DNA from 2 places in the Propionivibrio pelophilus DSM 12018 genome. Region 2 is predicted to be linked to the other one. Evidence: predicted binding sites of a transcription regulator. Region 2 holds the regulator's gene; the other holds the start of a gene.
The links. Region 2 encodes HrcA, which represses chaperone genes, less so after heat shock. Its sites were predicted from a motif close to TNTTAGCACTCNNNGNCNNNGAGTGCTAANA; they were not measured.
Positions count from the first base shown of each region.

Region 1: a site for HrcA is predicted at 2,492-2,522, ahead of groES (co-chaperone GroES). Genes of this name have one in related genera too.

Region 1 is NZ_JCANUT010000005.1:73,858-89,772, reverse strand. Features, by position in the region: tRNA gene BO74_RS04410 (tRNA-Phe) at 189-264, opposite strand; gene groL (chaperonin GroEL) at 401-2,053, opposite strand; gene groES (co-chaperone GroES) at 2,117-2,407, opposite strand; RNA gene ssrA (transfer-messenger RNA) at 2,571-2,909, shown strand; gene BO74_RS04390 (SDR family NAD(P)-dependent oxidoreductase) at 2,930-3,706, opposite strand; gene BO74_RS04385 (NifB/NifX family molybdenum-iron cluster-binding protein) at 3,754-4,641, opposite strand; gene BO74_RS04380 (DUF134 domain-containing protein) at 4,684-5,019, opposite strand; gene BO74_RS04375 (hypothetical protein) at 5,132-5,407, shown strand; gene dacB (D-alanyl-D-alanine carboxypeptidase/D-alanyl-D-alanine endopeptidase) at 5,461-6,849, shown strand; gene BO74_RS04365 (DMT family transporter) at 6,846-7,733, shown strand; gene BO74_RS04360 (bifunctional diguanylate cyclase/phosphodiesterase) at 7,738-11,805, opposite strand; gene ubiD (4-hydroxy-3-polyprenylbenzoate decarboxylase) at 11,885-13,348, opposite strand; gene BO74_RS04350 (Dps family protein) at 13,556-14,050, shown strand; gene ubiA (4-hydroxybenzoate octaprenyltransferase) at 14,122-15,003, opposite strand; gene BO74_RS04340 (hypothetical protein) at 15,176-15,915, opposite strand, start outside.
Region 2 is NZ_JCANUT010000007.1:37,245-53,159, forward strand. Features, by position in the region: gene ftsH (ATP-dependent zinc metalloprotease FtsH) at 1-1,720, opposite strand, end outside; gene rlmE (23S rRNA (uridine(2552)-2'-O)-methyltransferase RlmE) at 1,848-2,468, opposite strand; gene BO74_RS05485 (YhbY family RNA-binding protein) at 2,513-2,863, shown strand; gene greA (transcription elongation factor GreA) at 2,923-3,399, opposite strand; gene carB (carbamoyl-phosphate synthase large subunit) at 3,475-6,681, opposite strand; gene carA (glutamine-hydrolyzing carbamoyl-phosphate synthase small subunit) at 6,685-7,833, opposite strand; gene dapB (4-hydroxy-tetrahydrodipicolinate reductase) at 7,978-8,784, opposite strand; gene BO74_RS05510 (outer membrane protein assembly factor BamE) at 8,785-9,300, opposite strand; gene fur (ferric iron uptake transcriptional regulator) at 9,383-9,856, shown strand; gene recN (DNA repair protein RecN) at 9,908-11,563, opposite strand; gene BO74_RS05525 (NAD kinase) at 11,567-12,493, opposite strand; gene hrcA (heat-inducible transcriptional repressor HrcA) at 12,600-13,628, shown strand; gene hemH (ferrochelatase) at 13,628-14,635, shown strand; gene BO74_RS05540 (SPM autocatalytic domain-containing protein) at 14,719-15,780, shown strand; gene recQ (DNA helicase RecQ) at 15,782-15,915, opposite strand, start outside.

The DNA of each region.
Region 1 (15,915 bases), on a different contig from region 2:
CGCGGCCTGCGCGGGCGTTGTGTGGTTATGCTTTCGGAGGCGCAAACGGCAAATCAGCACCAGTTTTCACCGATGCCTCTCGGCAGAACCAGTGCCAGCAGTCACCCTCGCTGCTGAGTATGTGCTGACACGAACCCTAGAAAGCAAAAAGCCCCGGAGGGTATCCGAGGCTAAGTGCTTGAATCTTATGGTGGCCAGTCGCGGAATCGAACCACGGACACGCGGATTTTCAATCCGCTGCTCTACCAACTGAGCTAACTGGCCGAAGAGCTGCGCATTATAGCGAGACGTTTCCAATTCGTCAAAATTTTGAACGGTATTTTTTCGCTGCTACAGATGCAAAAAACCCCGCGAAGGGACTTCCTCGCGGGGTTGTCGGAACGAAATGGTCCGGCAGGAATTACATCATGTCCATACCGCCCATACCGCCCATACCGCCCATGCCGCCCGGCATACCACCGGCCGCCGGCTTGTCTTCGGCGAGTTCGGCGACCATGCAGTCGGTGGTCAGCATCAGGCTGGCGATCGATGCAGCGTTCTGCAGCGCGGTGCGGGTCACCTTGGTCGGGTCGAGAACGCCCATTTCGACCATGTCACCGTATTCACCCGAAGCGGCGTTGAAGCCGTAGTTGCCCTTGCCATTAACCACGGCATTGACGACGACGGAAGGCTCATCACCAGCATTGGCGACGATTTCACGCAGCGGCTGCTCCATGGCGCGCAGGACGATCTTGACGCCGGCATCCTGGTCGTGGTTGTCGCCCTTGAGGGAGCCAAGCTGAGCGCGAGCACGCAGCAGCGCGACACCACCGCCAGGAACAATCCCTTCCTCAACAGCGGCACGGGTGGCGTGCAGCGCGTCTTCGACACGGGCCTTCTTCTCTTTCATTTCAACTTCGGTCGCAGCACCAACCTTGATCAGCGCAACACCGCCGGCCAGTTTGGCGACGCGCTCTTGCAGCTTTTCCTTGTCGTAGTCGGAGGTCGACTCTTCGATCTGGGCGCGGATCTGCTTGACGCGCGCTTCGATGTTGGTGGCAACACCGGCGCCGTCGATGATCGTGGTGTTTTCCTTGCCGATTTCGATGCGCTTGGCCTGGCCGAGTTCTTCCAGCGTGGCTTTTTCGAGGGTCAGGCCAACTTCTTCGGCGATGACCTGGCCACCGGTCAGGATGGCGATGTCTTCGAGCATGGCCTTGCGGCGATCGCCGAAGCCCGGGGCCTTGACGGCGCAGGTCTTGAGGATGCCGCGGATGTTGTTGACCACCAGGGTCGCCAGCGCTTCGCCTTCGACGTCTTCAGCGATGATCAACAGCGGACGGCCAGCCTTGGCGACTTGCTCGAGCACCGGCAGCAGGTCACGGATGTTCGAGATCTTCTTGTCGAAGAGCAGGACATACGGGTTTTCCAGGATGGCGATCTGCTTGTCCGGGTTGTTGATGAAGTAGGGCGACAGGTAGCCGCGGTCGAACTGCATGCCTTCGACGACTTCGAGTTCGTTGTTCAGCGACTTGCCGTCTTCAACCGTGATGACGCCTTCCTTGCCGACCTTTTCCATAGCCTGGGCGATGATGTCGCCGATCGAGGAGTCGGAGTTGGCAGAGATCGAGCCGACCTGGGCGATTTCCTTGTTGGTCGAGCAGGGCTTGGAGAGGGCCTTCAGCGCTTCGACGGTGGCGGCGACGGCCTTGTCGATGCCGCGCTTGAGATCCATCGGGTTCATGCCGGCGGCGACGAACTTCATGCCTTCGCGGACGATGGACTGGGCCAGAACGGTTGCGGTGGTGGTACCGTCACCGGCGATATCAGAGGTCTTGGAAGCGACTTCCTTGACCATCTGCGCGCCCATGTTGGCGAACTTGTCCTTGAGTTCGATTTCCTTGGCGACGGAAACACCGTCCTTGGTCACTGTCGGGGCGCCGAAGGAGCGCTCGAGAACGACATTGCGACCTTTCGGGCCGAGGGTGACCTTGACGGCGTCGGCGAGGATGTTGACGCCTTCAACCATGCGGGTACGTGCGGAATCGCCAAACTTAACGTCTTTAGCTGCCATTGAATTACTCCTGAGAATTCTGTTGTGGATTGAAGCGTGTTACGACTTGCCAGCGCTGGAGGCTCAGGCCTCGACAACACCCATGATGTCTTCTTCGCGCATGACCAGCAGTTCCTCGCCGTCCACCTTGACGGACTGGCCGGCGTACTTGCCGAACAGGATGCGGTCGCCGACCTTGACGTCCAGAGCCACGTGCTTGCCATTCTCGTCGCGCTTGCCGGGGCCGACAGCGAGGATCTGGCCCTGATCGGGTTTCTCGGCGGCGGCGTCGGGGATGACGATGCCGGAAGCGGTCTTGCGTTCCTCTTCGAGGCGCTTGACGATCACGCGATCATGCAAAGGACGGATTTTCATGCATTTTCTCCTTGGTTAAAGCACAAGTTTTTTAACAACCCACCAATAATTTTTTCGCCAACCGGCAGCGCCGATGCGTCGAATTATTAGCACTCATATGAGACGAGTGCCAATAATAGGGACGGCCCTGGCGTTTTTCAAGAGCCGGGAAGGCATTTTTTTATCGCTCGCACGGCCTTGAAAAAACCACCCTCTGCCCTCATACTTGGCCCATGGTTGTAATTCCGGCAATCTGGAGGCGTTCTGGACGCGGGTTCGACTCCCGCCACCTCCACCCAAGCGTATTCAGCCGGTGATTTTGAGTAGGTTTGGGTGGGGGTGTATTGGTTTCGACAGGGCGGACGAAGGTGAGCAGGCAACCCGAGAGGCGACGGACGTAATCCGCGCAAATCCATAAACGCCAACGATGAGCGTTTCGCAATGGCCGCTTAAGGCCAATGCCGAGGCTGCTTGAGCCTTGTCACCAAAGAAAAGCCGGCGGGGACTTCGGTCCCCGTCGTCATTTCCAGCCCTCGTTGAAGTTCAGGGCATGTACTGCCCACCATTGACGTTAATGACCTGACCGGTGATGTAGCCGCTGCACGCGTGCGAGGCGAGGAACAGGAAGGTCGGCGCCATTTCTTCCGAGGTGGCGAAACGCCCCATCGGAATGGTCGCGTTGATGCCGGCGCGGGCCGCTTCGTTCTTGTCGGCGTGGAACGCGGTATCGACGGTTCCCGGCGCCACCACGTTGAAGCGCACACCGTCCCGCGTGTGGGCGCTGACCCAGTTCTTCTGCACGGCATGCAGCCAGGCTTTCGACGCCGCATACAGCGAGGCGCCGGGGCCGCCGCCGGTGTAGCCGGCAATCGAGCCGACGAGGACGACCGAGGTTGTGGCACCGCTCCCCTTGGCCGAGGCAATCAGGTACGGCAACGCGTACTTGGTGACCATCAGCGCCGAGCGGCCGTTCAGGTCGATGACGTGGGAGAAGAACTCGTCGTCGATTTCGGGCAACGGCTTGCGGCCGACGAGCCCTCCGGCGTTATTGACGAGGACGTCGATGCCGCCGAAACGGGCGACGAAACGGTCGACGAGATCCTCGCACGCCTGCGTCTGGCTCAGATCGCCGGGAAAGTGCTCGACGTCGGCGCCGATGGCATTGAGATGCGAGATGGCGCGCAACGCGTTGTCGTCGAGCGAACGCGAGGTGATTCCCACCCGTGCGCCCTGGCGGGCAAACGCCAGCGCCGCCGCCAGGCCGATGCCCTGCGAAGCCCCGGTCACGAGGACCCGCTTGCCTTTCAGATCATCGAACATGCTTTTCCCTCCGCAAAGGGAAAAATCTTACACCCGAATGAACGCGATCAGCTGACGGCGGCGACCTTGTCGAGCAACATCTGCACCGCCTTGTCGGGATCGGCCTCATCGGTCACGAAGGGCTTGATGCCGCCACGCTGGAGACGCTGGAAGAGATACGGACTCATCCCGGCGGTGATCAGCACATGTACGTCGTCGAGCGGATGCTCGTCGCCCAGTTGCGCCGAGTGCAGGGTTTGCTCCATTGACAATTCGCGCAGCGTTTTGTTATCGACCTTGTTCTGGCGAATCTCGTAGACCCAGAACTTGCGGCAGCGACCGGCATGGTCGGTCACCGTCCGGCGATTCTGGCTGCTGACGGCAATGCGCAGCGCGTCGGCCTTCATCTTTTTGGCAATCGCGTCCTGGTGGCGATCCTGGCCGCCGCAGCCACAACCGCCGCCATGTCCGCCCTCACCATTAGCGTGTTCATGGTCATGACCATGACCGTGGCCGCCGCAACCACCGCCGCCGCCACAGCCGCCTTCCTTCTTCTCACCACCGCCGCAACAGCCGCCGCCTTCATGGGCGTGGGCTTGCTCTTCGTCATGACCGTGGCCACCGCAGCAGCCACCTCCACCGCAGCCGCCTTGCTGACCGACAGGATTGGCTTCCTCGAACTCGGCGATCGCCTCGCCGGCGGTCAGCGCCTCGGTGCCGAAGGCCAGAATGCCCTTTTCGACCAGCGCCTCTTTCGTCGCAGCATCGACACTGCCGCACAGGACTGCATCGAAGCGCGGCGGTTCTTCGCCAGCCGCCTGATACTCGCGCAAAGCGAGATGTTCGATCGCGCGTGTTTCCGTATCGAAGAAGAGAAGATGTTCGGCGTTCGGCAAATGGGGCTCGATGCACGATTCGAGACCGTTGGGAACCCTGACGGGTACGCAGATTTTCATGATTCGTCCTTCTGTCTATTTCCAGCTATTCAACTTCAGTGATTACTCGGCCGCCGTCAGCGCCTCGCGCGTATCGGCTGTCACCATTCTTTCCGCGGGAACCTCACCGCAGATGCGCAACGCCTTGCCCTGCAGGAGCGCCATCGCGACCTTCTTGTGCGCGCGGGCGATGATGTTGCCCAGCGTCTGGCGCGACACGCCCATGCGTTCGGCGGCATCGGCCTGATACAGATCCTCGATGTCGGTCAGGCGCATCGCCTCGACTTCGTCGATGGCCAGTTCGACTTCCTCGAGCGCACACATCGGTACGCCCTGCGGCTTGAAATAGCGTACGGGCACGTCACATTCGACGCGTCGGCACTTCATCGGTCTCGCCATGTTAAGGCTCCTGACAGGCAGTGGTGATTACGAGACCGCAAGACTACCACACATACTGGCATATGCCCAAAAGAGACCGGCGAAGCGGAACAAAACTGGTAGGATGCCGGCCATGGTCGTCAACAATGCTCAAAACGAAACCGCCGTGGTCATCCGGCGGGATGGACAAACGGTCGTCTTCGTCCGTCTGCGGGCCGGTAAACTCGCCTGCGAACGCATCACCGAACTCGCCTTTCGCGACCTCTGGACCGAAAGTCAGCACCCGCTTGCGGAAACACTCGACCGCTTCCTTGAACACGGAGAGATCCACGGCGCCACGCAGGAAGCACTGCGCGGGCTGAACAAGCTCCGGGAACGCGCGCGACTGGTCGTTTCCGGCCTGTTCTGACAGCCATGACGAATCACTGGAGTGCCGCCTCCCGCCGGGCAAGCCCGCCCTGGATGGCGTTTTTCGCCGCGCTGCTGGCGGCATCCCACCTTCTCGCCGCCGACCTCCCCGCCCCGGTCGTGCATGCGCTCAAGACGGCCGAGATTCCACTCGCGGACACCGCCATCATCGTGCGCGCGGTCGACGCCAGCGAATCGCTTCTGAGCCTCAACGGCAACCAGCCGATGAACCCGGCGTCGGCGATGAAGTTACTCACCACGTACGCTGCCTTCGAGATTCTCGGCCCGGCGCATAGCTGGACCACCGAGGCGCTGGCCGATTCGCCACCGCGGGACGGCCGGATCAACGGCAATCTCTATCTGCGCGGCAGTGGCGACCCGCGCCTCGCACTCGAACAATTCTGGCTGTTCCTGCGCCAGCTCCGCGCCCGCGGCGTCAGCGACATCCGCGGCGACCTGGTTCTCGACCGGACGGCGTTCGCCCTGCCGCCACACGACCCGGCCGAATTCGACAACGAGCCGCTGCGCCCGTACAACGTCGGCCCGGATGCCTTGCTGGTCAATCTCAAGAGCCTGCGCTTCCTGTTACGCGCCGAACGCGGCGCGGTGGAGGTCATCAGCGAAACACCCGGCACGGAACGCCGGCTCGACAACCGCCTGCAACTCGCCGCCGGCGCCTGCGGCGACTGGCGGGAAAGGTTGAAACTCGAGATCACCGGGGAAACGATCGTGCTGCGCGGCGACTATGCCGCTGCCTGTGGCGAGAAGGCGCTGAATCTTTCGCCGTGGCCCGCCGATCTGCAGGTGGAACGCCTCTTCCGCACCTTGTGGCGCGAAATGGGCGGCACCCTCGGCGGGCAGGTACGCGCCGGACCGACACCGCCGGGCGCGCAACGACTGGCCACGCACGAATCGCCACCGCTTGCCGACATCGTGCGCGAAATCAACAAGTACAGCAACAACGTGATGGCCCGCCAGGTCTTCCTGAGCCTCGATCCGGCACGGCCGGCCACGCCGGAAGGTGCCACCCGGCGCGTTCGTGACTGGCTGCGCGGGAAGGACCTGGAGATGCCGGAACTGGTCCTCGACAACGGCTCGGGGCTGTCGCGCAAGGAGCGCATCTCGGCGGAGAATCTCGCCCGCCTGCTGCAGGCCGCCTGGCAGAGTCCGGTGATGCCCGAGCTGGTCGCCTCGCTGCCGCTGGCCGGCGTCGATGGAACGCTGAAGAAGCGGCTGCTCAACGGCGCGGCGAACGGCCGCGCGCACCTGAAAACCGGCTACCTCGACAACGTCCGCGCCCTCGCCGGCTACGTGCTGGACAACGCCGGCAAGCGCTGGATCGTCGTCTTCATGATCAACGGCCCGCGGGCGCGCTTCGGCAAGCCGGCGATGGACGCCCTGCTCGAATGGCTGGCCGGGGAACAGGACACCCCGAAGCCATGACCGCCACGCCGCCTTCCTCGCCGAGCGCCCTGCGCGGGATGGTGCTGATTTCGATCGCGGTGATCCTGTTCACCGTGATGGACACACTTTCGAAATACCTGACCCGCTTCTATCCGGTCACCAACGTGTTGCTGGCGCGCTACCTGTTTCACACCTTGCTGGTCGTGGCGGCCGTGGCTCCGCGCCACGGACTGGCGTTCGCCCGCACGCAGCGCCCGCTGCTCCAGATTCTGCGCGGGTTGCTCCTGGTCGGCGCATCGCTGCTCTTCGTCACCGCGATCAAGCACATGCCCCTGGCCGAGGCGACGGCCATCCAGTTCGTCTCGCCATTGGTCGTCACGCTGCTCGCCGTCATGTTCCTCAAGGAGAAGGTGGAGTTGTCGCGCTGGCTGGCGATCCTCGCCGGCTTCGTCGGCGTGCTGATCATCATCCGCCCCGGCAGTGGCGTCTTCAGCTGGGCGTCCCTGCTGCCGCTCGGCACCGCCACGCTGTTCGCCTCGTACCAGGTGCTGACGCGCCATTTTGCCGGCCGCGAGAACCCGTACGCGCTGATCTTCTATCCCGGCATCGTCGGCATGCTCACCCTGGTGTTCACGCTCCCGCTGGCCTGGGTGCCACCACAGGATCTTGCTCACCTCGCCATGCTGGCCGTCGCCGGGATGATCGGCGGGGTCGGCCACCTGATCCTGATCCGGGCCTACGAACTGGCACCGGCGTCGCGCCTGGCGCCGTTCAGCTACACGCAACTGGTATGGATCACCCTGGCCGGCTACCTCGTGTTCGGCAACTTCCCGGACCACTGGTCGCTGACCGGCATCGCCATCCTGATCGCCGCCGGCCTGTACATCGCCACGCGCCAGCACCTGCAGGACAGAAACCGGTAGCGTTTCAACGAGCCTCTTCCGTCGTCCGCACGAATCGTTCGAAGGCCTCCGCCGGCATCGGCCGGCTGTACAGGTAGCCTTGCGCTTCGTCGCACCCCTTGGCTTTCAGGAAGGCGGACTGCTCGGCCGTCTCCACCCCTTCGGCAATCGTCTGCAGGCCGAGACTCCGCGCCAGGCCGATGATCGCGCCGACGATCGCCTCGTCTTCGGGGTCGCGCGAAATGTCGCGCACGAAGGACTGGTCGATCTTCAGCTTGTAGACCTTGAAGCGCTTGAGGTAATTCAGCGACGAGTAGCCGGTCCCGAAATCGTCGATCGACATGCGCAACCCGCGCGCGTGCAGGTCGCCCATGACCGCGATCGCCTCCAGCGGGTTCTCCATCGCCACACCTTCGGTCAGTTCGAGCTCGAGCAGATCGGGCGACAAACCGCTTTCAGCAACGATCTGCGCGACGATCTGCGACAGGTTGGGCTGGCGGAACTGGACGGCCGAGAGATTGACCGCCATCACCATCGGCGGCAGGCCCCGGTCAAGCCACGCGCGCAACTGGCGGGCGGCGGAACGCAGTACCCATTCGCCGATCGGCAGGATCATCCCGCAGTCCTCGGCGACAGGAATGAAATCGGCTGGCGCGACATCGCCGAGTTCAGGATGCCGCCAGCGCAGGAGTGCTTCCACGCCGATCACACGGCCGCTGAGCAGGCAAATCTGCGGCTGGAAGTGGAGGTGCAACTGATCGAATTCCAGCGAACGGCGCAAGGCGTTTTCCAGCCGCAAGAGACGATCGGAGCGTTCCTGCATCTCCCGCGTGAAGAAGCGGAAGGTCTGGCGGCCGCTTTGTTTGGCGCGATACATCGCCGTGTCGGCGCACTGCGACAACGTCTCGTAGGTCACGCCGTCGGCGGGATACATGGCGATGCCCATCGACGGGGTGATCGCCAGTTCGTACTGTTCGATGCGGTACGGTGCCGAGAGCGTCTTGAGCACCTTGCCCGCCACGTGGGCAGCACCGTCGGCATCCGCGCCGGGGAGCACGAGAATGAACTCGTCGCCGCCGAGCCGGGAGACGGTATCCTCCTCGCGCAGCAGGTCCTTCAGGCGCCCTGCTACCTGGATCAGCAACTCGTCGCCAACACGGTGGCCAAGCGAATCGTTGACGTTCTTGAAGCGGTCGAGATCGAGGAAGATCAACGCCAGTTGTTCGCCGTTGCGTTCCATGCCGCTCAGAGCCAATGCGACCCGGTCCGCCAGCAGTGCCCGGTTGGGCAAGCCGGTCAGCGAATCGTAGTGCGCCAGCCGCTGGATGTGTTCCTGGCTGGCCTTGCTCTCGGAGATGTCGTTGAAGGTGCCGATGAAATGGGTCACCTGGCCGGCGGCGTCGACGACCCGGCTGACCGACAGGTATTCCGGATAGATGTCGCCGTCCTTGCGCCGGTTCCAGACCTCCCCCTGCCAGAAGCCATCGCTGTTGATGACGTTCCACATCGTCCGGTAGAACTCGCGGTCGTGCCGCCCGGAGGACAGGAAACGCGGATTCCGTCCGGTCACCTCGTCCTGGCGGTAGCCGGTAATCACTTCAAAGGCACGGTTAACCCGCACCACCTTGCCATGCGCATCGGTGATCATGATGCCTTCGCCCCCCTGCTCGAAGACCTGGGCACTCAGCCGCAATTGTTCCTCCATGTACCGCCGCTCTGCGGCGCGGGCGAACAGATCGAGGGCGAAGCTGATGTCGAGGGCCATTTCCGCCATCAGCTTGAGGAGATCTTCATCGAACGCGTCGACATCGCCGGCATAGAGCGTGAGCGCACCGTACACCACGTCGCCGCGCGTCAGCGGCAAGGCCGCAACGCCGCCCCACCCTGCGCGAACGGCATGCTCGTGCCACGGCGCCGTACGATAATCGTTTGAATAATCCTGGATCCAGAACGGTTTGCGCTCCCGCACCGCAGAAGCGGTCACACCGTGCGCCAGCGGGCTCTGCTGCAAATCCATGGAGATCCGCAAGCCCTCCAGAAAATCCGTGCCTTCGCCGAAACTGGCGACCGGTTCGACACACAGCGTCTGTGGATCAAAGCGGCCGACCCAAGCCATTTTCATGCCGCCGTGCTGCACGGCAAACCGGCAGACCTGTGGAAACAGCTCGTCCTCACTCGAGCAGCGGACGATCGCCTGGTTGCATTCGCTGAGCGCGGCGTACATGTGCGTCAGGCGGTCGAGGCTCGCCTCCGCGCGCTGGCGCGCCCGCTCACGGGCGAAGGTGGTCATCGCAAAACCGATGTCGGTGGCCATTTCCACGAGCAGCTTGCGCTGGTCGTCATCGAACGCCGCGACGTCCCCGGAATACAGCATGAACGCGCCGACCACCTCGCCCTCGCGCTCGAGCGGCAACGCGCAGGATTCCACCCAGCCGGCCTTGCGGCCCAGGTCGTGCCACGGCGCCGTCATCGGATCATGCTGGAAATCGCCGATCCAGACCGGGCGGTTCTCGCGGATGGCCGTGCCGGTTGCGCCACTACCGTAGAGGCTCGCCACATCGGAAGACACCTGCACCCCGTCAAGCAATTCGGAACTCTCGCCATAGCGGGCAACCGGACGAATCAGCCTTGACTCGGGGTCGAGCATGCCAATCCACGCAGTTTTCATCCCACCGAGTTCCACCGCAATCCGGCACACCCGCGGCAGCAGTTCATCCTCGTCGCGGCAGCGCACGATCGACTGGTTGCATTCGCTCAACGCTGCATAGGTCCGGGTCAGTCGCTCGATCCGCTTCTCGGCCACCTTGCGCTCGGTAATATCTTCCAGCATCGCCAGCAGGTAATCCGGCGAGCCGTCGCCCCGGCGCACGCAACGCACTTCGACGCGGGTATGAACCACCGCGCCGTCCTTGCGCACGAAGCGCTTGTCCATGGCGAAACCGTCCGACTCGCCGCGCAGGACGCGCTCATTCTCGATCTCGCTGAGCGCCATGTCCTCGGGGTGCGTCAGATCCATCCATGACAGCGCCAGCAGCTCCTCGCGCGGATAGCCGAGAATCTCGCAGAACCGGTCGTTGCAGCGAATCCAGCGTTTACTCTCGGGCAAGGTCATCGAAATACCGATGAACGGCAAGTCGTAGAACTGCTGCATCAGGCGATTCGAATGCGCGAACAGTTCCAGCCGCTGAGCGTGCGCATGCTGACGCCAGAAGGCGAGCATGACGGCGCCGACGACGGCAATGCCCAGGAAGGTGATTACTCCCACCCAGGACGCCAGGTCACGCAGCGGGGCCACGACCTCGCCCCGGTCGATCTTCGCGGCAAGGTACCAGCCGCTCCCGGCAATCGGCCGCAACACCATGAGGATCACCTCGCCCCGCGCATCGCTCCCGCGCACGCTCCATCCTTCGGGGCTCCGCTTCGCCGAATCGCGGGCGAACAGGCTCGCGTCGGCATCGCGGTCGTCGAAGCGTGGCGGCTTGAGGAACACGGCACGGTCGCCCTCGTAACGCAACAGGAGAACCTCGCCCGAAGCACTGGCGGTCGGCCAACGCGTCAGGTTCTCCAGCGCTTCTCTCTCGGGCCCCAGCAGGCCCCCCGGAGGCTCCTGAATTTCCCCTGTTGGCGCCTTGGCACGACCATTACTGCCGGCCTGCTCGTCGAGCCAGTGGCGAATCTGGGCAACCTTCAGATCGGCGATTGCCTCGAGATCCGACAGTGCTTCACGCTCGACCTGCGGGGAATGGATACGCATCACCAGGACACCGGCCAGCGGCACCGTCCCGAGCAAGATCGCCGCAATGAGAAACACGCCCGCACGACGGACGACGGGCGACGTCACGACATCGCCCGGCAGCGCATCGTGCCGCTGCCACGAACGAAGAATCGAATACAGGAGGGCGCTGGTCACCACCACGAACAGCAGGCCCTTGATCAGTTCGATCCGCCCCTGCAGCAGCGGATCGTCGACACTCATCGTCAGCAGCGAACCGGACGCCAGAATCCAGATCATCGCCAGCGCCGCGTAAAGCAGGGCCACACTCCCCGGCGAGAGCAAACGGCTCAAGGAAACGCGGGTCGGCGGCAAATTCATCGCCCGGTTTCCCGGTCAGGCCTGCAGGGGTATCTCATCTGACGTTTCCCTCGACATGACAATGACGCAAGTGGAAGAACTACAACCCGAGGTCCTGCCACATCGCATCGACACGCTTTTTTACGTCTTCGTTCATCACGATCGGCGTACCCCACTCGCGGGTCGTCTCGCCCGGCCACTTGTTGGTCGCGTCGATGCCCATCTTGCTGCCGAGGCCGGCGACCGGCGAGGCGAAATCGAGGTAGTCGATCGGCGTGTTCTCGGCGATCAGCGTGTCGCGCGCGGCATCGACCCGCGTCGTCATCGCCCAGATCACTTCCTTCCACTCGCGGATATTCACGTCCTCGTCCACCACGATGATGAACTTGGTGTACATGAACTGGCGCAGGAAGCTCCAGATGCCGAACATCACGCGCTTGGCATGACCCGGGTACTGCTTGCGGATGCTCACCGTCGCCAGGCGGTAGGAACAGCCTTCCGGTGGAAGGTAGAAGTCCACGACTTCCGGATACTGCTTCTGCAGCAGCGGCACGAATACCTCGTTCAGTGCCACCGCCAGCATCGCCGGCTCGTCGGGCGGCTTGCCGGTGTAGGTGCTGTGGTAGATCGGGTTCTTGCGCATCGTGATGCGCTCGATGGTGAACACCGGGAAGGTCGACTGCTCGTTGTAGTAGCCGGTGTGGTCGCCGTACGGGCCTTCGAGCGCGGTTTCGGTCGGATCGATGAAGCCTTCGAGGACGATCTCGCTGGAGGCCGGCACCTGCAGGTCGTTGCCCAGGCATTTCACCAACTCGGTCTTGGCACCGCGCAGCAGGCCGGCGAACTGGTATTCCGAGACGTTGTCCGGCACCGGCGTCACCGCGCCGAGGATCGTCGCCGGGTCGCAGCCGAGCACCACCGAGACCGGGAAGGGCTGGCCGGGATTCGCCAGGCAGTGATCGCGGAAATCGAGCGCACCGCCGCGATGCGCCAACCAGCGCATGATCACCTTGTTGCGGCCGATCACCTGTTGCCGGTAGATGCCGAGATTCTGGCGGGCCTTGGCCGGCCCGCGCGTGACCGTCAGGCCCCAGGTAATCAGCGGTGCCACGTCGCCCGGCCAGCAGTGCTGGATCGGCAGCCGCGACAGATCGACATCGTTGCCTTCCCAGACGATCTCCTGGCACGGCGCCGACGAGACGACCTTCGGCGACATGTTGAGCACCTGCTTGAACACCGGCAGCTTGTCCCAGGCGTCCTTCAGGCCCTTCGGCGGCTCGGGTTCCTTGAGAAAAGCGAGCAACTTGCCGACCTCGCGCAACGCCTCGACCGACTCCTCGCCCATGCCAAGCGCAACCCGACGTGGCGTGCCGAACAGGTTGGCCAGAACCGGGGTGGAATGCCCTTTCGGATTCTCAAACAGAATTGCCGGACCGCCCGCCCGCAGCACGCGGTCGCAGATCTCCGTCATTTCGAAGCGGGGATCGACTTCGACGCGGATTCGTTTCAGTTCGCCGATGCGTTCGAGTTGGCCGATAAAGTCGCGGAGGTCGTTGTATTTCATGAAAGCCGGCGGAAAAAACAATAAGTTAGCGATTATAGGCGATGGTCTCCGCATGTCGGCGGCAATAGTTCACACAAGCGGGAATGCCCTCGTCGATTGAAGGGGTTTATGGGCGGCATAGCCTCTTTTCATTGGACTATTCCTCGCCACTCCTTAAAATGGGTACATCAGCTTAATCAAGAACCTTTTTCAATAAGGAGCCATGCAATGAAAAGCAAGAAAATCGACATCAGCAAGATCGACATCGGCATTTCGGAGAAGGATCGCATCGCGATCGCCAAGGGCTTGTCCAAGCTCCTGGCCGACAGCTTCACGCTGTACCTGATGACGCACAACTTCCACTGGAACGTTACCGGGCCGATGTTCAACACGCTGCACACGATGTTCATGGATCAATACACCGAGCAGTGGAACGCGCTGGACACCATCGCCGAACGCATCCGCTCCCTCGGCGTCGTCGCCCCGGGCAGCTACCAGGAGTACGAGAAGCTGACCACCATCCCGGCGGTCAAGGGCAAGCCGAAGGCACTGGAAATGGTCGCCCTGCTCGTCGCCGCGCAGGAAGCCACCGCCCGCACGGCGCGCGACCTGCTGCCGCTGGTCGCCGAAGCGAACGATCAGCCGACCACCGACCTGATCACCCAGCGTCTCGACATTCACGAAAAGACAGCGTGGATGCTGCGCAGCCTGCTGGAAGAGTAAGAAGAGCAAGAAACCAACGCGCCGGTGAGCTTCCCCGGCCGACGCCCGCCACCCCGGCGGGCGTTCTTGTTTCAGCGCACGACGAGAAAGTCGATGACGATGCCGGCGAAGATGGCCGCGCCGAGCCAGTTGTTGTGCAGGAACGCCTTGAAGCATTTCGCCGGTTCGCGGTCGCGGATCAGCGTGTAGTGGTAAATCGCCAGCACTGCGGCCACGCCCAGTCCGGCGTAGAACGCCCAACTCGCGCGCATCTGGTAGCCGACCCAGGCGATCAGCGCCAGGGTCAGCGCATAACAAAGCATCACAGCCACCACGTCGAAACGCCCGAAGGTGATCGCCGAGGTCTTGATGCCGATCTTCAGGTCGTCGGCGCGGTCGACCATCGCATACTCCGTGTCGTAGGCGACCGCCCAGATGACGTTGGCCAGCAGCAGCACCCAGGCGGTCAGCGGAATCATGTCGAGATGGGCGGCGTAGGCCATCGGAATGCCGAAGCCGAAGGCGACGCCGAGATACGCCTGCGGCACGGCGAGGAAGCGCTTGGTGAAGGGATAGGTCGCCGCAAGGAACAGTGCCACGACCGACAGGCCGATGATATACAGGCTGCGCAACGGCAGGATCAGGAAGAAAGCGCAGAGCGCCAAAGCACACGCCAGGAGCAGCGCCTCCTTGACCGACACCGCACCCGTGGCCAATGGCCGATCCTTGGTGCGCGCGACGTACGGATCGAACTTGCGGTCGGCCACGTCGTTGATCACGCAACCGGCCGAGCGCATCAGTACCGTGCCGAGCACGAAGATCCATACCACCAGCCAGCTCGGCGTACCCCACGACGATAGCCAGAGCGCCCACAGGGTCGGCCAGAGCAGCAGCAGGATGCCGATCGGCTTGTCCAAGCGCATTAGTCGCTCGTAGTTATCGAATTTTTCACGTAATAGAGGAATATTTGTCACGGTTTTGTCAAAGAAGCACGGAATAGTGGGCGCGATCACAATGCGGGGAGCTTACCAGTACCGAGCTCAAGTCAGAAAGAGCGGCTATCCGCCACAGTCCAAAATCCTTGAAACGCGGCGCGACGCATCCACGTGCGGAGGACTTGGGGCGGATGCTCGAGGTTGCGTCCAGCTAAAGCACCAAGACGGCACCGATCGCACCAAGGATCAGCACCATAGCGGAAGCTCTTTCGAGCGCTGATCGCGCCTTCAACGCCACGACAGACTCGGCCAAAATGGCCACTACCAAGGTCACGCCAAGAAAGGCAACACGATTCCCCGAACCATCTTCAATGGCACCGGAGGTAATCGTCGGGTCTACGTCTGCCATCCAGTCATACTTGCTACCGGCGAGAGACACGATAAATAGCAGCCCAAAGGCGTAGATTGCGTGCAGAGCTGCACGTAAGCAATTGTTCATCAAAGTCTGTTCGATCGAGAGCCCGATGCCTCGGTTGTAACGAGCGCCAACAATGCGGACTTGCTCCATCGTCAGCGGTGACGAGAACTTGTCGTTATCGACCAGTTGGCAAAGATGGCGTGCAGCAGTATCGATGTTGTACACGTCCCGCTGCAAGCAACTGGCCAGATTGCGTAGCTGACCATTGGTCATCTTCGCCGGATCCATCCCGAGCGTTTGAGCGGCCGTACGAAGCTGAATACTGACAGAACCGAACGATGTCCTGGTCGGGATGCGCGTCACAGTCAGGGACTTGTCGATAACGGGCGGCCCACTCCAATCAAAGGCACGGACTTCAAATGCGACCCGGTCGATGAAGTTCGGATCACCACCGACCTCGATCCAGCAAACGCCTCCGAGCAATTCTACTGGCAAGCGATTCGTACAGGCAGCGCTTAGGATCGTATGCTTGT
Region 2 (15,915 bases):
TCGCTTCGACCTTGTCGCGATTCTCGTCGAGGAGCTTCCGGGCCAGCCCGTACTGCTCGTCGATAATCCGGCGAATTTCGGCATCTACCTTCTGCATCGTCGCTTCCGAGACATTCTTGTGTGTGGTCACGGAACGGCCGAGGAATACTTCGCCCTCGTTCTCGCCGTATACCATCGGACCGAGCACGTCGGACATGCCGTAGCGAGTTACCATATCACGCGCCATCTGCGTCGCCCGCTCGAAGTCGTTGGACGCGCCGGTCGTCATCTGATTCATGAACAACTCTTCAGCGATACGGCCACCAAAAAGCACGGCGACACGGCTCATCAGGTACGTGCGGTCGTAAGCATAACGATCTTCTTCAGGCAACTGCATCGTCAGCCCTAGCGCGCGTCCGCGCGGAATGATCGTCACCTTGTGCACCGGATCGGACTTCGGCACCAGCTTGGCGACAACGGCGTGGCCGGATTCATGGTAGGCCGTATTGCGCTTTTCCTCGTCGCTCATGACCATGCTGCGGCGCTCGGCCCCCATCATGATCTTGTCCTTGGCCTTCTCGAAATCTTCCATATCGACGAGGCGCTTGTTGCCGCGCGCGGCGAATAGCGCCGCCTCGTTGACCAGATTGGCCAGATCGGCACCCGAAAAGCCCGGCGTGCCCCGTGCAATGATGTCGGCCTTGACGTCCGGCGCCAGCGGCACCTTGCGCATGTGCACATTGAGAATCTGCTCACGGCCGCGGATATCCGGCAGCGGCACCACGACCTGCCGGTCGAAACGACCCGGACGCATCAACGCGGGGTCGAGAACGTCAGGACGGTTGGTCGCTGCAATAACGATCACCCCGGAACTCGCTTCGAAGCCATCCATCTCGACGAGCATCTGGTTCAGGGTCTGCTCGCGCTCGTCATTGCCACCACCGAGACCGGCACCACGCTGGCGCCCGACCGCGTCAAGCTCGTCGATGAAGATGATGCAAGGGGAATTCTTCTTGGCGTTCTCGAACATGTCACGAACACGCGCCGCGCCCACACCGACGAACATCTCGACGAAGTCGGAACCGGAGATCGAGAAAAACGGCACTTTCGCCTCGCCGGCGATGGCTTTCGCCAGCAGTGTTTTTCCTGTTCCGGGGTTACCGACGAGAAGCACGCCCTTGGGAATCCGCCCGCCGAGCTTCTGGAACTTGCTCGGATCACGCAGAAAATCGACCAGTTCGGAAACCTCTTCCTTCGCCTCGTCGCAACCAGCGACGTCCGCAAAGGTCACGTTGTTCGAAGACTCATCCAGCAAGCGCGCCTTGCTCTTGCCGAAGGAGAACGCGCCGCCCTTGCCGCCGCCTTGCATCTGGCGCATGAAGAACACCCAGACGCCGATCAGCAACAGCATCGGGAACCAGCTGATGAAGATATTCATCAGGAACGATTGCTCTTCTTCAGGCTTGGCTTCCACCTTGACACCATGCTTGAGCAGGTCGGAAACCATCCAGAGATCCGGCGGCGCGTAAGTCGTCAGCTTGCGACCATCCGCCGTCGTCGCCTTGAGCACCCGGCCTTCGATGACGACCTTGGTAATCGATCCCCGCCCAACCTCATCCATGAACTGGGAATACTCCATCGAGGCCTGCGTCACCTGCCGGGAATTGAACTGGTTGAAGACAGTCATCAGCACGAGGCCAATCACCAGCCAGACCGCCAGATTCTTGAACATGTTATTCAATGCCGTACCTCTTCCTCGCTTCGTCCTGGCACGCCAGGAAACCATCTCTCTAAGAAAGACAACATTCTAAACCTTCTCCACCGTTCCGTCAGATCGCCCCGTTACTCGGCTATCAGTCGTTCAGCGTTCAGACTTTCAAACATTTTCCAAGCAGATAGACTTCCGAACTTCGATCGCGAGAGGCATCGGGTTTACGCGTCACTACCGACCGGAAAACCTCTCTCATTGCACGAACGAACTCTTCATATCCATATCCCTGGAAAACTTTGACCAGAAAAGCCCCATCCGGTTTCAACCACTGGCGCGAGAAATCGAGTCCCAACTCTGCCAGATGCATGACCCGCGCCTGATCGGACACGGGCACACCGGATATATTGGGGGCCATATCGGAAAGCACAAGGTCAACTTTCTCGCCTGCGAGCAGATCTTCCAGCTGGCGTAACACCTCGTCCTCACGAAAGTCGCCCTGGATGAACTCGACACCATGCAACCCGGTCATTTCGAGCAGATCCAGCGCCACAACCCTGCCCCGGCCCTTCATTCGTTGGGCCGCGACCTGCGACCACCCTCCCGGAGCCGCGCCCAGATCGACGACGACACATCCTGGCCGAATCAAATGGTCCCGGTCATCGATTTCCATCAGTTTGAACGAGGCGCGGGAACGGAAGCCTTCTGCCTTTGCCCGCTGCACGAACTGATCGCTTACGTGTTCGTGCATCCACGCCTTGCTTGTCCTGGTACGCTTCATTGACTCAAACCCTGTAGAATGCGCGTTTTTGAAGGTTTCTGCCGATGCTTGATATCACTGCAGCCCAGCGACGCGCACTTCGCGCCCGGGCCCACTCCTTGAAACCCGTCGTTTCGATCAGCCAGAAGGGCCTCAGCGAATCCGTAATGAAGGAAATCGGTGTCTGCCTCGACAGCCATGAGTTGATCAAGATACGGGTTTACAGTGACGAGCGCGAGGAGCGCGAACAGTTGCTGTCGGAAATCTGCCAGCATCTGGAAGCTGCGCCGGTACAACATATTGGCAAGCTGCTCGTCATCTGGCGCCCCGCGCCTGAACAAACCATCCCGAAGGAATCGCTCCGGTCATCCCGGCGCTCGGACCCACGCCGAACCAAGCGCAGCTATCAAGCCTAGCCGCAAACGACAAGCCAGCGGAGGTCGGCCAAGGCCTACTTCCGCTGGCTCTGAAAACATTACTCGTAGCGAACGTCCAGCACCTCATACTCCCGGATTCCGCCCGGAGCCTGGACCTGCGCCACATCGCCGGCATACTTTCCGATCAGCGCGCGGGCGATCGGCGAATTGACCGATATTTTCCCGGTTTTAATGTCCGCCTCGTCCTCTCCGACGATCTGGTAGGTGACCTGATCGCCCGAATCCTGATCCTCGAGGTCAACCGTCGCACCAAAGACACAGCGGCCGTCCGCGTCCAGCAACGCCGGATCGATGATCTGGGCATTGGACAGTTTCAGCTCGACCTCCTTGATACGCCCTTCAACAAACGCCTGCCGTTCCTTGGCTGCATCATATTCGGCATTTTCCGAAAGATCGCCGTGTGAACGCGCCTCGGCAATCGCAGCAATCACGTTCGGACGCTCGACAGATTTGAGATGCTGCAGTTCGACGCGAAGTTTTTCAGCGCCGGCAATTGTCAGGGGTGTCTTGTTCATCATTGTTCACCAGAAAACAAAACCGCCGGCTCACGAGAACGTGGCGATCCGGCGGCAGAAAAAAGGAAAATAATACTAGCCGAGTCGGGCGTGCAGTGTCTGCAGCGGATAGACGACCAGCTCCCCGCGATTCTTGATCCCCACGGCGGCGGCTTCCGCCCCCCAGACCGTGGTGTACATCGTTACCCGGGCAGCCAGCCCCGAGGTCCGGATCGACCGCGAATCGTTGATCGCCTTGCGCTTCTCGTCGACCGTGTTGATGATCAGGACAACCTCGTTGTTCTTGATCATGTCGACAATGTGCGGACGACCTTCCGTCACCTTGTTGACCACGGTCACGGGAATCCCGGCCGCAGAAATCGTCGCCGCCGTACCACGCGTCGCCAGCAGGTGGAAACCCGACTCATGCAGGTCACGGGCAATCACGGCGACCTTGTCCTTGTCGGAATCCTTGACGCTCAAAAACACCTTGCCAGCGGCGGGAAGCTTGACGTTGGTCGCCATCTGGCTCTTGACGAACGCTTCTTCGAAGGTCGCCCCGACGCCCATCACCTCGCCGGTCGATTTCATTTCCGGACCAAGGATGGTGTCGACACCCGGGAATTTGTTGAACGGGAAGACTGCCTCCTTGACCGAGAAATACGGCGGAATCACTTCCTTCGTCACACCCTGACTGGCCAGGGACCTTCCAGACATGCAACGCGCAGCGACCTTCGCCAGCGGCAAACCGGTCGCCTTGGAAACGAACGGCACCGTACGCGACGCACGCGGATTAACCTCAAGGACATAGACCACGTCATTCTGGATGGCGAACTGGACGTTCATCAACCCGCAAACGTTTAACCCTTTCGCCATCAGCTTGGTCTGCCGGCGCAGTTCGTCCTGGATTTCCTTCGACAGAGAATAAGGGGGCAGCGAGCAGGCAGAGTCGCCCGAGTGGACGCCCGCCTGTTCGATGTGTTCCATGACGCCACCGATGATCACTTCCTCGCCATCGGACAGCGCGTCGACGTCGACTTCGCAGGCGTCGTTGAGGAAGCGGTCGAGCAGCACCGGCGAATCGTTCGACACCTTGACAGCCTCGCGCATGTAACGTTCAAGGTCGCGCGGCTCATGCACGATTTCCATGGCCCGGCCACCCAGCACGTACGACGGACGAACCACCAGCGGATAGCCGATTTCCTCAGCCAGACGGAGCGCATCTTCTTCGGTGCGCGCGGTGCGGTTGGGCGGCTGCTTGAGGCCGAGGTCGTGCAGCAGTTTCTGGAAACGCTCGCGGTCTTCGGCCGCATCGATCATATCCGGCGAGGTGCCGATGATCGGCACGCCATTGGCTTCGAGGTCACGCGCCAGCTTGAGCGGGGTCTGGCCGCCGAACTGGACGATAACCCCGACGGGTTTTTCGATAGCGACGATTTCCAGCACGTCTTCGAGCGTCAGCGGCTCGAAGTACAGACGATCGGACGTATCGTAGTCGGTGGACACCGTTTCCGGGTTGCAGTTGACCATGATCGTCTCATAGCCGTCCTCGCGCATCGCCAGTGCCGCATGCACACAGCAATAGTCGAATTCGATCCCCTGGCCGATGCGGTTCGGACCACCACCAAGGACCATGATCTTCTTCCTGTCGCTCGGATTCGATTCGCACTCTTCCTCGTAGGTCGAATACATGTAGGCCGTGCTCGTCGAGAATTCGGCAGCGCAGGTATCGACCCGTTTGTACACCGGACGAATGCCGAGCAAGTGGCGACGCGCACGCACTTGCGCTTCGGTTGTTTTCAACAGACGGGCCATGCGGCGATCGGAAAAACCCTTGCGCTTCAACTCGCGCAGCGTCGGCGCATTGAGATCGTTGAGCGACATGTCGTCGAGTTGCATCTCGATCTTGATGATGTCCTCAATCTGCGCAAGGAACCATGGATCGATGTGCGTCAGCTTATGCACCTCATCGAGCGTGAAGCCGTTCTCGAAGGCATCGCCGACGTACCAGATGCGTTCCGGCCCTGGTTCGCCGAGTTCCTTCTCCAGTTCCTCGCGGTCGGTAGTGCGCTGGTTCATCCCGTCAACACCGACTTCCAGGCCGCGCAGTGCCTTCTGGAACGACTCCTGGAAGGTGCGGCCGATCGCCATGACCTCGCCTACCGACTTCATCTGCGTCGTCAGGCGAGAGTCTGCCGTCGGGAATTTTTCGAAGGCGAAACGCGGGACCTTGGTCACGACGTAGTCGATTGACGGCTCGAACGACGCCGGCGTCTTGCCGCCGGTGATTTCGTTGGCCAGTTCGTCGAGCGTGTAACCCACCGCCAGCTTGGCTGCCACCTTGGCGATCGGGAAACCGGTTGCCTTGGAGGCCAGGGCCGAGGAACGCGACACCCGCGGATTCATCTCGATGACGATCATCCGGCCATCGTCCGGATTGATCGAGAACTGCACGTTCGAACCGCCCGTATCGACGCCGATTTCGCGCAGCACGGCGATCGACGCGTCGCGCATGATCTGATATTCCTTGTCAGTCAGCGTCTGCGCCGGGGCGACAGTGATCGAATCGCCGGTATGCACGCCCATCGGGTCAAGGTTCTCGATAGAACAGACGATGATGCAGTTGTCGTTCTTGTCGCGAACGACTTCCATCTCGAACTCTTTCCAGCCGATCAGCGATTCCTCGATCAGCAGTTCATGGGTCGGGCTGGCTTCGAGACCACGCTTGCAGATCTCGACGAACTCTTCCTGATTGTAGGCAATCCCGCCGCCCGAGCCGCCCATGGTGAAAGACGGACGGATGATAACCGGGAAGCCGAGCGCCGCCTGCACCTGCTGGGCCTCTTCCATGCTGTGCGCCATCGCCGATTTCGCCGACCCGAGACCGATCTTGGTCATTGCGTCCTTGAATTTCTCGCGATCCTCGGCCTTGTCGATTGCTTCCTTGCTGGCGCCGATCATCTCGACGCCATATTTTTCCAGCACGCCATGATGCGCGAGGTCGAGCGCGCAGTTAAGCGCCGTCTGCCCACCCATGGTCGGCAGAAGCGCATCGGGGCGCTCCTTCTCGATGATCTTTTCGACGACTTTCCAGTTGATCGGCTCGATATAGGTCACATCGGCCATTTCCGGGTCGGTCATGATCGTCGCCGGATTGGAATTGACCAGAATGACCTTGAAACCTTCTTCACGCAGCGCCTTGCAGGCCTGCGCCCCCGAATAGTCGAACTCGCAGGCTTGGCCGATGATGATCGGGCCCGCGCCAATGATCAGGATGCTCTTAATGTCTGTACGCTTCGGCATGAGTTACTTTCCCTCGGCCTTCCTGGCTTGCATCAACGAAATGAACCGGTCAAAGAGATAGGCGACATCGTGCGGTCCGGGGCTCGCCTCGGGGTGCCCCTGGAACGAGAAAGCCGGCACGTCGGTGCGCGCCACGCCCTGCAGCGAGCCGTCGAACAGCGACACGTGCGTCGGCCGGAGATTGGCCGGCAGCGTTTCGGCATCGACCGCGAACCCGTGGTTCTGGCTGGTGATCATTACCTGCTGCGTATCGAGATCCTTGACCGGATGGTTGGCACCGTGGTGTCCGAACTTCATCTTGACCGTGCGCGCGCCGGACGCAAGCGCCAGCAACTGATGGCCCAGACAGATACCGTAGGTCGGAACGCCCTTGGCCAGCAGTTCGCGAATGGCCTCGATCGCGTAGTCGCACGGCTCGGGATCGCCCGGTCCGTTGGACAGGAACACGCCGTCGGGGTTGTATTTGAGCACTTCTGCCGCGGAGGTCTGCGCCGGCACGACCGTCACCTTGCACCCGCGCGAGGCGAGCATCCGCAGGATATTGCGCTTGACACCGTAGTCGAAGGCAACCACGTGGAATTTCGCTTCGGTGGCAGGAACATAGCCTTTCAGCGACCATTCGCCTTCGGACCATTCATACGGCGCTTCAGCCGACACGACCCTGGCCAGATCCATTCCAGCCAGTCCCGGGAAGGCCTTTGCCTCTTCCAGCGCTTTCGCCTCGTCAACATCGACCGCCATGATGCAGCCCGCCTGTGCACCCTTTTCACGCAGGATGCGCGTCAATTTCCGCGTATCGATCCCGGCGATGGCCACCACACCGTGCTTCTTGAGGTAGTCGGGAAGCGTATCCTGCAACCGCCAGTTTTCCGCACGCAACGGCAGATCGCGGATCACCAGCCCTGCGGCGAAATTGGCACGCGACTCGAAGTCCTCGGCATTGCAGCCGACGTTGCCGATATGCGGATAGGTCAGCGTAACGATCTGACGGCAATACGAGGGATCGGTCAGAATTTCCTGATAGCCCGTAATCGCCGTATTGAATACGACCTCGCCACTGGCAATGCCAGCCGCACCGATGGCGTAACCGCGAAAAACGGTTCCATCGGCAAGCACGAGAACAGCGGGCGGAAGAGAGGGTAGCAATGACACGAAGAACTCCTGTTCCGTAGCTTAGATATGCAAAAGCGGGAGAGCGCCAGCTCTCCCGCTTAATGTATTGAATAGGCTGAAATTATATCTGAAAAGCCGGATACCGGCAATCGCAACCTACCTACGAAGAGATCACCACAAAACTCAACGCAATCCGAGAACGTCCTGCATGTCGAACAAGCCACTGCTCTTGCCGGACAGGAACCGTGCCGCACGCAAGCTTCCCAGAGCATACGGCATGCGGCTGCCGGCCTTGTGGCTGATCTCGACACGTTCGCCGGTCCCGCAATACATGACAGTATGGTCACCGACGATATCGCCGCCACGCACTGTGGCGAACCCGATCGTCGACGGATCGCGCACCCCGGTCACGCCTTCGCGGCCGTAAATGGCGCACTTCTTGAGGTCGCGACCCAGCGCGTCGGCAATCACCTCCCCCATGCGCAACGCCGTGCCCGACGGGGCATCTACCTTGAGCTTGTGATGGGCTTCGACGATCTCGATGTCGTAGCCCTCGGAAAGAATGCGGGACGCCATGTCGAGCAACTTGAAGACCACGTTCACGCCAACGCTCATGTTCGGCGCAAAAACAACCGGGATCTCCTTCGCGGCATCAACAACGGTCTGCTTGCCCTCGTCGTCGAGTCCGGTAGTCCCGATGACCATCGCCACCTTGAGGCGACGGCAGATCGCCAGGTGTTCGAGCGTTCCTTCAGGACGGGTGAAATCGATCAGACAATCGGCCTTGGCGATCCCAGCTTCGGTATCGCAGGTCACCGGAACATCGCACGGCATACCGACCAACTCCCCGGCCGGCTTTCCGATCAGCGGATTACCCGCCAGATCGATGGCGGCTACCAGCTGCGCCGCATCGTCCTTAAGGACGGTTTCAATGATCATGCGCCCCATGCGCCCGGTCGCACCCACCACTGCAATTTTCATCTTTTCCATTCAGAACCCCACGCTCTCCAACATTCTTCCGAAAAACCCTTTTTCCTCGACCGGAGGCGCCACTGTACCTTCCGGCACCGAGCCCAGATCGAGTTCACGCATCTTGTTCGTCGGCTGAGCCGAAAGATCGGCCGACTCCAGAGCTGCCACGTCGCCGCCGACGCGAACCAGACGGTCGCTCGCATCGAAGAACGTCGAGAACTTCCGCATCTCGACCTCCCCCGTGCTGCCTTTCTTCAGACGATACACGTAGTCCCAGCGATTGGCGTGGAACATGTCCATCAAAACAGGAGTACCGAGCAGAAAGCGGACCTGGTCCTTGGTCAGCCCCGGCTTGAGTTGCGACACCATGTCCTGAGTCAGCACGTTACCCTGCTGGACATCGATCTTGTACTCATTGATCGGCCGCGGCACCCATGAACACCCGCCGAGCGCCAACGACAGAAGCGCGACGCCCAGAAAGCGTGAAATTCCTGCGCGTGAGGTCAATCCGGGAAAATAATGTACGAATGGCATTAAACTTACGGCCCCGAACCCGAGTCATATGAAGCGACATATCATAACCGAAAGCACGCTTACTTACTTCGCCAAACACGTCATGAACAAATCTACCGAACTAAAGAGCATCGGACTCAAGGCCACTTTTCCGCGCATGAAAATCCTCGAGCTTTTCGACCGGGAGGAAGGAAAGCACCTGACGGCGGACGATGTCTATCGCCTGCTGCTCAGTGAAAACATGGATATCGGCCTGGCCACGGTCTACCGGGCCCTGACCCAGTTCGAACAGGCAGGTTTGCTCGAACGGCATCATTTCGAGTCAGGCAAGGCGGTATTCGAACGCAAGGCGATGCAACACCACGACCACCTGGTCTGCACCCACTGCGGCCATGTCGAAGAGTTTCACGACGAGGAAATCGAGCGGCGGCAGAAACGCATCGCCAAGGAGCGCGGGTTCAAGATTGTCGCTCACGCCATGTATCTATATGCGGAATGCATCCGCCCGGACTGCCCGCACCGCGAAAAGCAGCCTGCCGGCCCGGCGATCAGCATCGGCACCGGCACCGGCGAGTAGAAACGGAAGGCGACGCACCGCGCGACTCGACCAACGAACGCCGGAGGAAATTCAGGAGAAGCCGAGCATCTCCCGAGCATGCTGGCGCGTGATCGAGGTGATTTCCACGCCGCCGAGCATGCGTGCCACCTCCTCGACCCGACCGTCGTCGTCAAGATCGACGACCCGGCTGCGCACCTCACCATCAAGGTTCTTCTTGGAAACCTGCCACTGCCAGTTCGCCCGCGCCGCGACCTGCGCCAGGTGCGTCACGCACAAGACCTGCCGTTCCGCCCCCAACTCGCGCAACAGGCGACCGACGACCTCGGCCACGCCGCCGCCGATGCCGACGTCCACTTCGTCGAACACAAGCGTCGGAACTTTTGCCGCCTGACTGGTCACCACCTGGATGGCCAGGCTGATACGGGACAACTCGCCGCCCGAGGCAACCTTCGCAAGTGGACGGGATTCGCTCCCAGCCAGGCCCGCGATGCGGAATTCGACCTGCTCCAGCCCGTAGGCAGCACCTTCCGGAAGCGGTACCAGCGCGACGTCGAAACGCCCACCGCCCAGCGCCAGTTGCTGCATGACGCTGCTGACGTCCGCCCCGAGTTGTCGAGCCGCCTTGGCCCGTGCTGCCGACAATTTTTTCGCCAGCGATTCGTAATGTTTCCGCGATGCGATAACGCGCGCCTCCAGCGCTGCGATGTCGACTTGCTCCCCCAGGGCTGAAAGACGCTGTTGCCAACGTTGCAACTGCGCTGGCAATTCTTCCGGATCGGTACGATATTTCCGCGCGCACGACAGCACTGCCTCGATACGCCGCTCGATCTCGCCAAGGCGGTCGGGATCGAGGTCAAGGCGATCGGCGTATCGGTGGAGCGCCGACACGGCCTCTCCCAGCTCGGTTCGCGCCGAACTCAGCAATTCGGTGATTTCAGCCAGCGCCGGGTCGAACCCCGCCAGCGCATCCATTCGGCTCAACGCCCCATCCAGCAATGTTTCGCAAGCTGCTTCGTCTTCCGACAAGAGCGCCAGCGAATAACGCGCCCCGTCGACCAGGCTTGCCGCATGCGCCAGCCGCTTGTGCTCGACGTTCAGGCTAGTCCATTCCTCCGCGGAGAAACCGAGCGACTCCAGTTCGCGAACCTGCCATTCGAGTTGCTCACGCTCGCGCAGCAGTGCATCGGCGCCCTGTGAGGCGGTCTCCAGCATCTCCCGCACTGAGCGCCAAGCGCGCCAGGAGTCGGCTACCTGCCCGACCAGTTCGCCCAGTTGTGCGTGGGAATCCAGCAATTGCCGTTGTTCCTCGGGCCGCAAGAGCGATTGATGGGCATGCTGACCATGAATATCGACCAGCCGCTCGGCCACTTCGCGCACCTGCAGGAGCGTTACCGGCGAACCGTTGAGATAGGCGCGGGAGCGGCCGTTGGCGTCGAGCACCCGACGCAACAACAGACCATCGCCGACCTCCAGATCATTCTCGCGAAGCCATGCTTCGGCGGAAGAGGCATCGTCCAGAGCGAATTCGGCACACACCTCGGCGCGCTCGCACCCGGCGCGGATCAGCCCGCTGTCGGCGCGCTCGCCAAGAACGAAGGCCAGCGCATCGACGAGAATCGACTTGCCCGCCCCCGTCTCGCCGGTGAGAGTCCCGAATCCGGCAGCGAAATCGAGTTCCAGCCGGTCGACCAGAACGAAATCGCGAATCGTCAGGCGCAGCAGCATGATTCAGTACGGAATGGGTTGCCGGCTCCAGTGCAGCTTTTCGCGCAGCATGGCGAAATAACTGTAACCGGGCGGATGGAGCAAACGCACGGAAAATTCCGAGCGCCGGATGCGTACCGTATCGGCAGGCTTCAGATCGAACGTCACTTGGCCGTCGAAGTGCACCCGCGAATCGTCGGCCCGCACGATGCGGATCTCGACCACGTTGCGATCACCGACCAGTACCGGCCGGTTGGTGAGGGAATGCGGACACAAGGGCACCAGCACGATACCGGTGACCTGCGGATGCAGGATCGGGCCATTGGCCGACAACGAATAGGCGGTCGAACCGGTCGGCGTCGAAACGATCAGGCCGTCGGAACGCAGGTTGTACAGAAACTCGCCATCCACGACCAGATCGAAATCGATCAGACGGCCTATGGCTCCCTTGTCGACAACCACCTCGTTGAGCGCCAGGTTGGAGGCGATCACTTGCCCGTCGCGCACGATCTCGCCCGACAGCAGCATCCGGCTCTCGGGGGAAAACCGCCCGGCCAGCAGGTCGTCGATGCAGGTCAGCATGTCGGTACGTGCGATATCGGTCATGAACCCCAGGCGGCCCTGATTCACGCCAACCAGCGGGACGCGATATTGCGCCAGATGCCGCGCCGCATTGAGCATCGTCCCGTCGCCGCCGAGCACGATCGCCAGATCGGCCCGCTCCCCGATGGCCGCATAATCGCAGCGCTGCCAGTGGCGAGCCGTGTGCTCCTCTTCGGAAATATTTGCCGTCGCCTCTTCGACCAGAACCACAATTCTGCGCTCATGCAGGCTTTTCGCCAGCAGCGACAATGATTCCGCAATCTCACGGCTCTGGTATTTCCCGATCAGCGCAATCGTTTTCGGCGAAAACTTGCGGTCGTCAGGATGGGAAGAAGGTGCGCCATTCATGGGATCGAATTAAACCACAAAATCTTTTGCCGCCATCCCGAAGAAAATACGAATCAGATGAGTCCGGACTGTAAAGGTCACCGGTTAATTTTGTAGAATCCACCCCATGCTCGATGACCGCTCCAAAACCCTGCTCAAGACGCTGATCGAACGCTATATCGCGGAAGGCCAGCCGGTCGGCTCGCGCGCGCTGTCGAAATACTCCGGGCTCGACCTCTCGGCAGCGACGGTGCGCAACGTGATGGCCGACCTGGAAGATCTCGGCTATATCGCCAGCCCGCACACTTCGGCAGGCCGCGTACCGACACCACGCGGGTATCGCTTTTTCGTGGATAGCCTGCTTACCGTGCAACCGCTGGAAAGCGACAAGATTCATGCCATCGAGGACAAGCTGCATCCCTCACAACCGAAGGAACTGATCAGCAGTGCCTCGCGCCTGCTTTCCGGGCTTACCCATTTTGCCGGCATCGTCCTCACGCCTCGGCGCAAGTCGCAACGCATCCGGCAAATGGAGTTCGTAAGCCTGTCGGAGATGCGCATCCTGCTGATCCTGGTCACCGACGACGGCGACGTGCAGAACCGCATCCTGTTCACCGAGCGTCCCTATTCGGCATCGGAACTGGCGATCGCCACCAACCACCTGAACCAATACTTCGCCGGTCACGATTTCGATCAAATCCGCACCCGGGTGAAGGAAGACGTTCTCAGGCTTCGCGGCGACCTGCAGAACCTGATGGCGGCCGCACTGACCGCCGGTGACGAGGCGATGCGCGCCTCCGACGATCACTACGTGATTTCCGGCGAGCGCAACCTGCTGGAAGTCGAAGAGCTGTCGTCGAACATGAAGCGCCTGCGCGAGTTGTTCGACCTGTTCGAGCAACGTACGGCACTCATGCAACTCCTCGACGTTTCGCAACGCGCCGACGGCATCCAGATCTACATCGGTAACGAATCGGGCCTGGCACCGCTCGACGAATGCAGCGTGATCGCCGCCCCCTACGAAGTCGATGGACAAATCGTCGGCTCGGTCGGCGTCATCGGTCCGACCCGGATGGCCTACGAGCGGGTCATCCCGATCGTCGACATCACCGCCCGGCTGCTGTCCTCGGCACTGACCTACCAGGCAAAATCGTGATGCAACCCGCTTCCGGAACGGACAAGACCGCCGTCCTGCTGATCAACCTCGGGACGCCGGACGAACCGACGGCCCCGGCTGTCCGCCGCTATTTGCGGGAATTCCTCTCCGACCCGCGGGTCGTCGAGCTTCCCCGCATCCTGTGGTGGCCGATCCTCAACGGGATCATCCTGGCTACCCGGCCGAAAAAATCCGCGGAAAAGTACGCTGCCATCTGGACCGCCGAAGGCTCGCCGCTGAAAACCCATACGGAAAGGCAAACCAGATTGCTACGCGGCTTCCTCGGCCAATCGGGTTGTACCGTTCACGTTGATTACGCCATGCGCTATGGCCAGCCGTCGATTCCGAAGACGCTTGAGCGACTGACCGCCGAGGGATTCTCGCGCATCCTGCTGCTGCCGCTGTATCCGCAATACTCCGCGAGCACCACCGCCACGGCCTTCGACAGCGCCTTCGCCTGGGCCCGAACGATGCGAAACCAGCCGGAACTGCGCACGGTGCGCAGTTTTCCCGCCGATCCCGGCTACATCGAAGCCCTCGCCACAAGCGTCCGGCACTACTGGATGACGAACGGACACCCGGGCGACTCGTACCGGCTGCTCATGAGCTTCCACGGCATCCCGGTCAAATCGGTCAAGCAGGGCGACCCATATCGGGACGAATGTCTGACCACCGGCCGCCTGCTGGCCGAAGCGCTGAACCTCGACGAGAGCCGCGCCACCGTCTGCTTCCAGTCTCGCTTCGGTCCGGCGCAATGGTTGCAGCCGTACACTTCGGCCGTGCTTGAGGATCTCGGCCGCAAGGGCGTCCAACGTGTCGACGTCCTCTGCCCCGGCTTCCCAGCCGACTGCCTGGAGACGCTGGAGGAAATCGCCATGGAGGGGAAATCGACCTTCCTGACGGCTGGCGGCAAGGAGTACTGCTACATCCCGTGCCTGAACGAACGCGACGACTGGATTGCCGCGCTCAAGGATATCGCCCTGAAAAACCTCCAAGGCTGGTATTGAGCCGCTGAACCCTGGACTCAAGAAATACCCCACGCGATCCGTTAAGCCTTTACACGGTTTAACCGCGCTCGCGGGGAGTCATCATGATTGTCACCAGCTCATCGCTGCAACTGGAATCCAGCCACAGCCTGCAAATTCACCAGGAAACCTCGGAATCGCTGCGCTTCTGGGTGGGCAACCAGCGGCCGAATTTCGAGGGCCGGGGGAATACGCTGGCAGCGCTGGAAAACGCAGCGGAAAAGGTGATGATCTCGGATGCAGCCCGGGCCGCCCAGGCGAGTGAAAGTTCGTGTATCGAAGACTCACTCGATGCCGCCGAGAACGACCCGGCACTGAATCTGATCCGCCTGCTTGTGTCAAAGCTCACCGGCACGGATATCAGACTGTTCGACGCGGGCGATCTGCACTCGAATGCGTCGCCCCCCGCTTCCCCCTCCAACGCACAGGCATCACCAGCGGCCGAACGAGCGGGATTCGGCCTCGAATACGACTATCACGCCTCCTATACGGAGACAGAACAGACCTCCTTCGCCGCGAGTGGAACGGTCAAGACCGGCGACGGACGTGAAATCAGCTTCAACCTTTCGCTCCAGATGGCCCGCAGCTATCTCGCGCAGACCGACATCAGCCTCCGCCTCGGCGATGCCCGTCAGACCCGCGACCCCCTGGTGATCAACTTTTCGGGAACCGCCGCGCAACTGACCGACCGCCGTTTCGCCTTCGACCTCAACGCCGACGGCAACACCGACGAGCAGATCAACTTCGTCACCGGCGGCAGCGGCTTCCTCGCCTTCGATCGCAACGGCGACAGCGTGATCAACGATGGATCAGAGCTGTTCGGCGCGAAAACCGGCGACGGCTTCGCCGAACTGGCAGCCCTCGACACCGATCAAAACGGCTGGATCGACGAAAACGACGCGGCCTACGAGCAATTGTCGGTATGGACCCGGGACGGCGAAGGAAATGACGCACTGCGCTCACTCCAGCAAACGGATGTGGGCGCCATCAGCCTGGCTCGCGTCGCCACACCTTTCGCAATCAAGGATGCCGGCAACGCTCTGATGGGACAGGTTCAGACGACCGGCATCTACCTGAAGGAAAGTGGCGGGGTCGGCAGTATCCAGCAAGTGGATCTGACGGTATAAATCAGTTGTTCAGCACCCTCAGGATCTCGCGCCCGTAGGCTTCCAGCTTTTTCGCGCCAACGCCACCGATTTCAGCCAGCGAATCGAGCGAATCGGGCATTTCCCGAGCCATTTCAGCCAGGGTCGCGTCGTGGA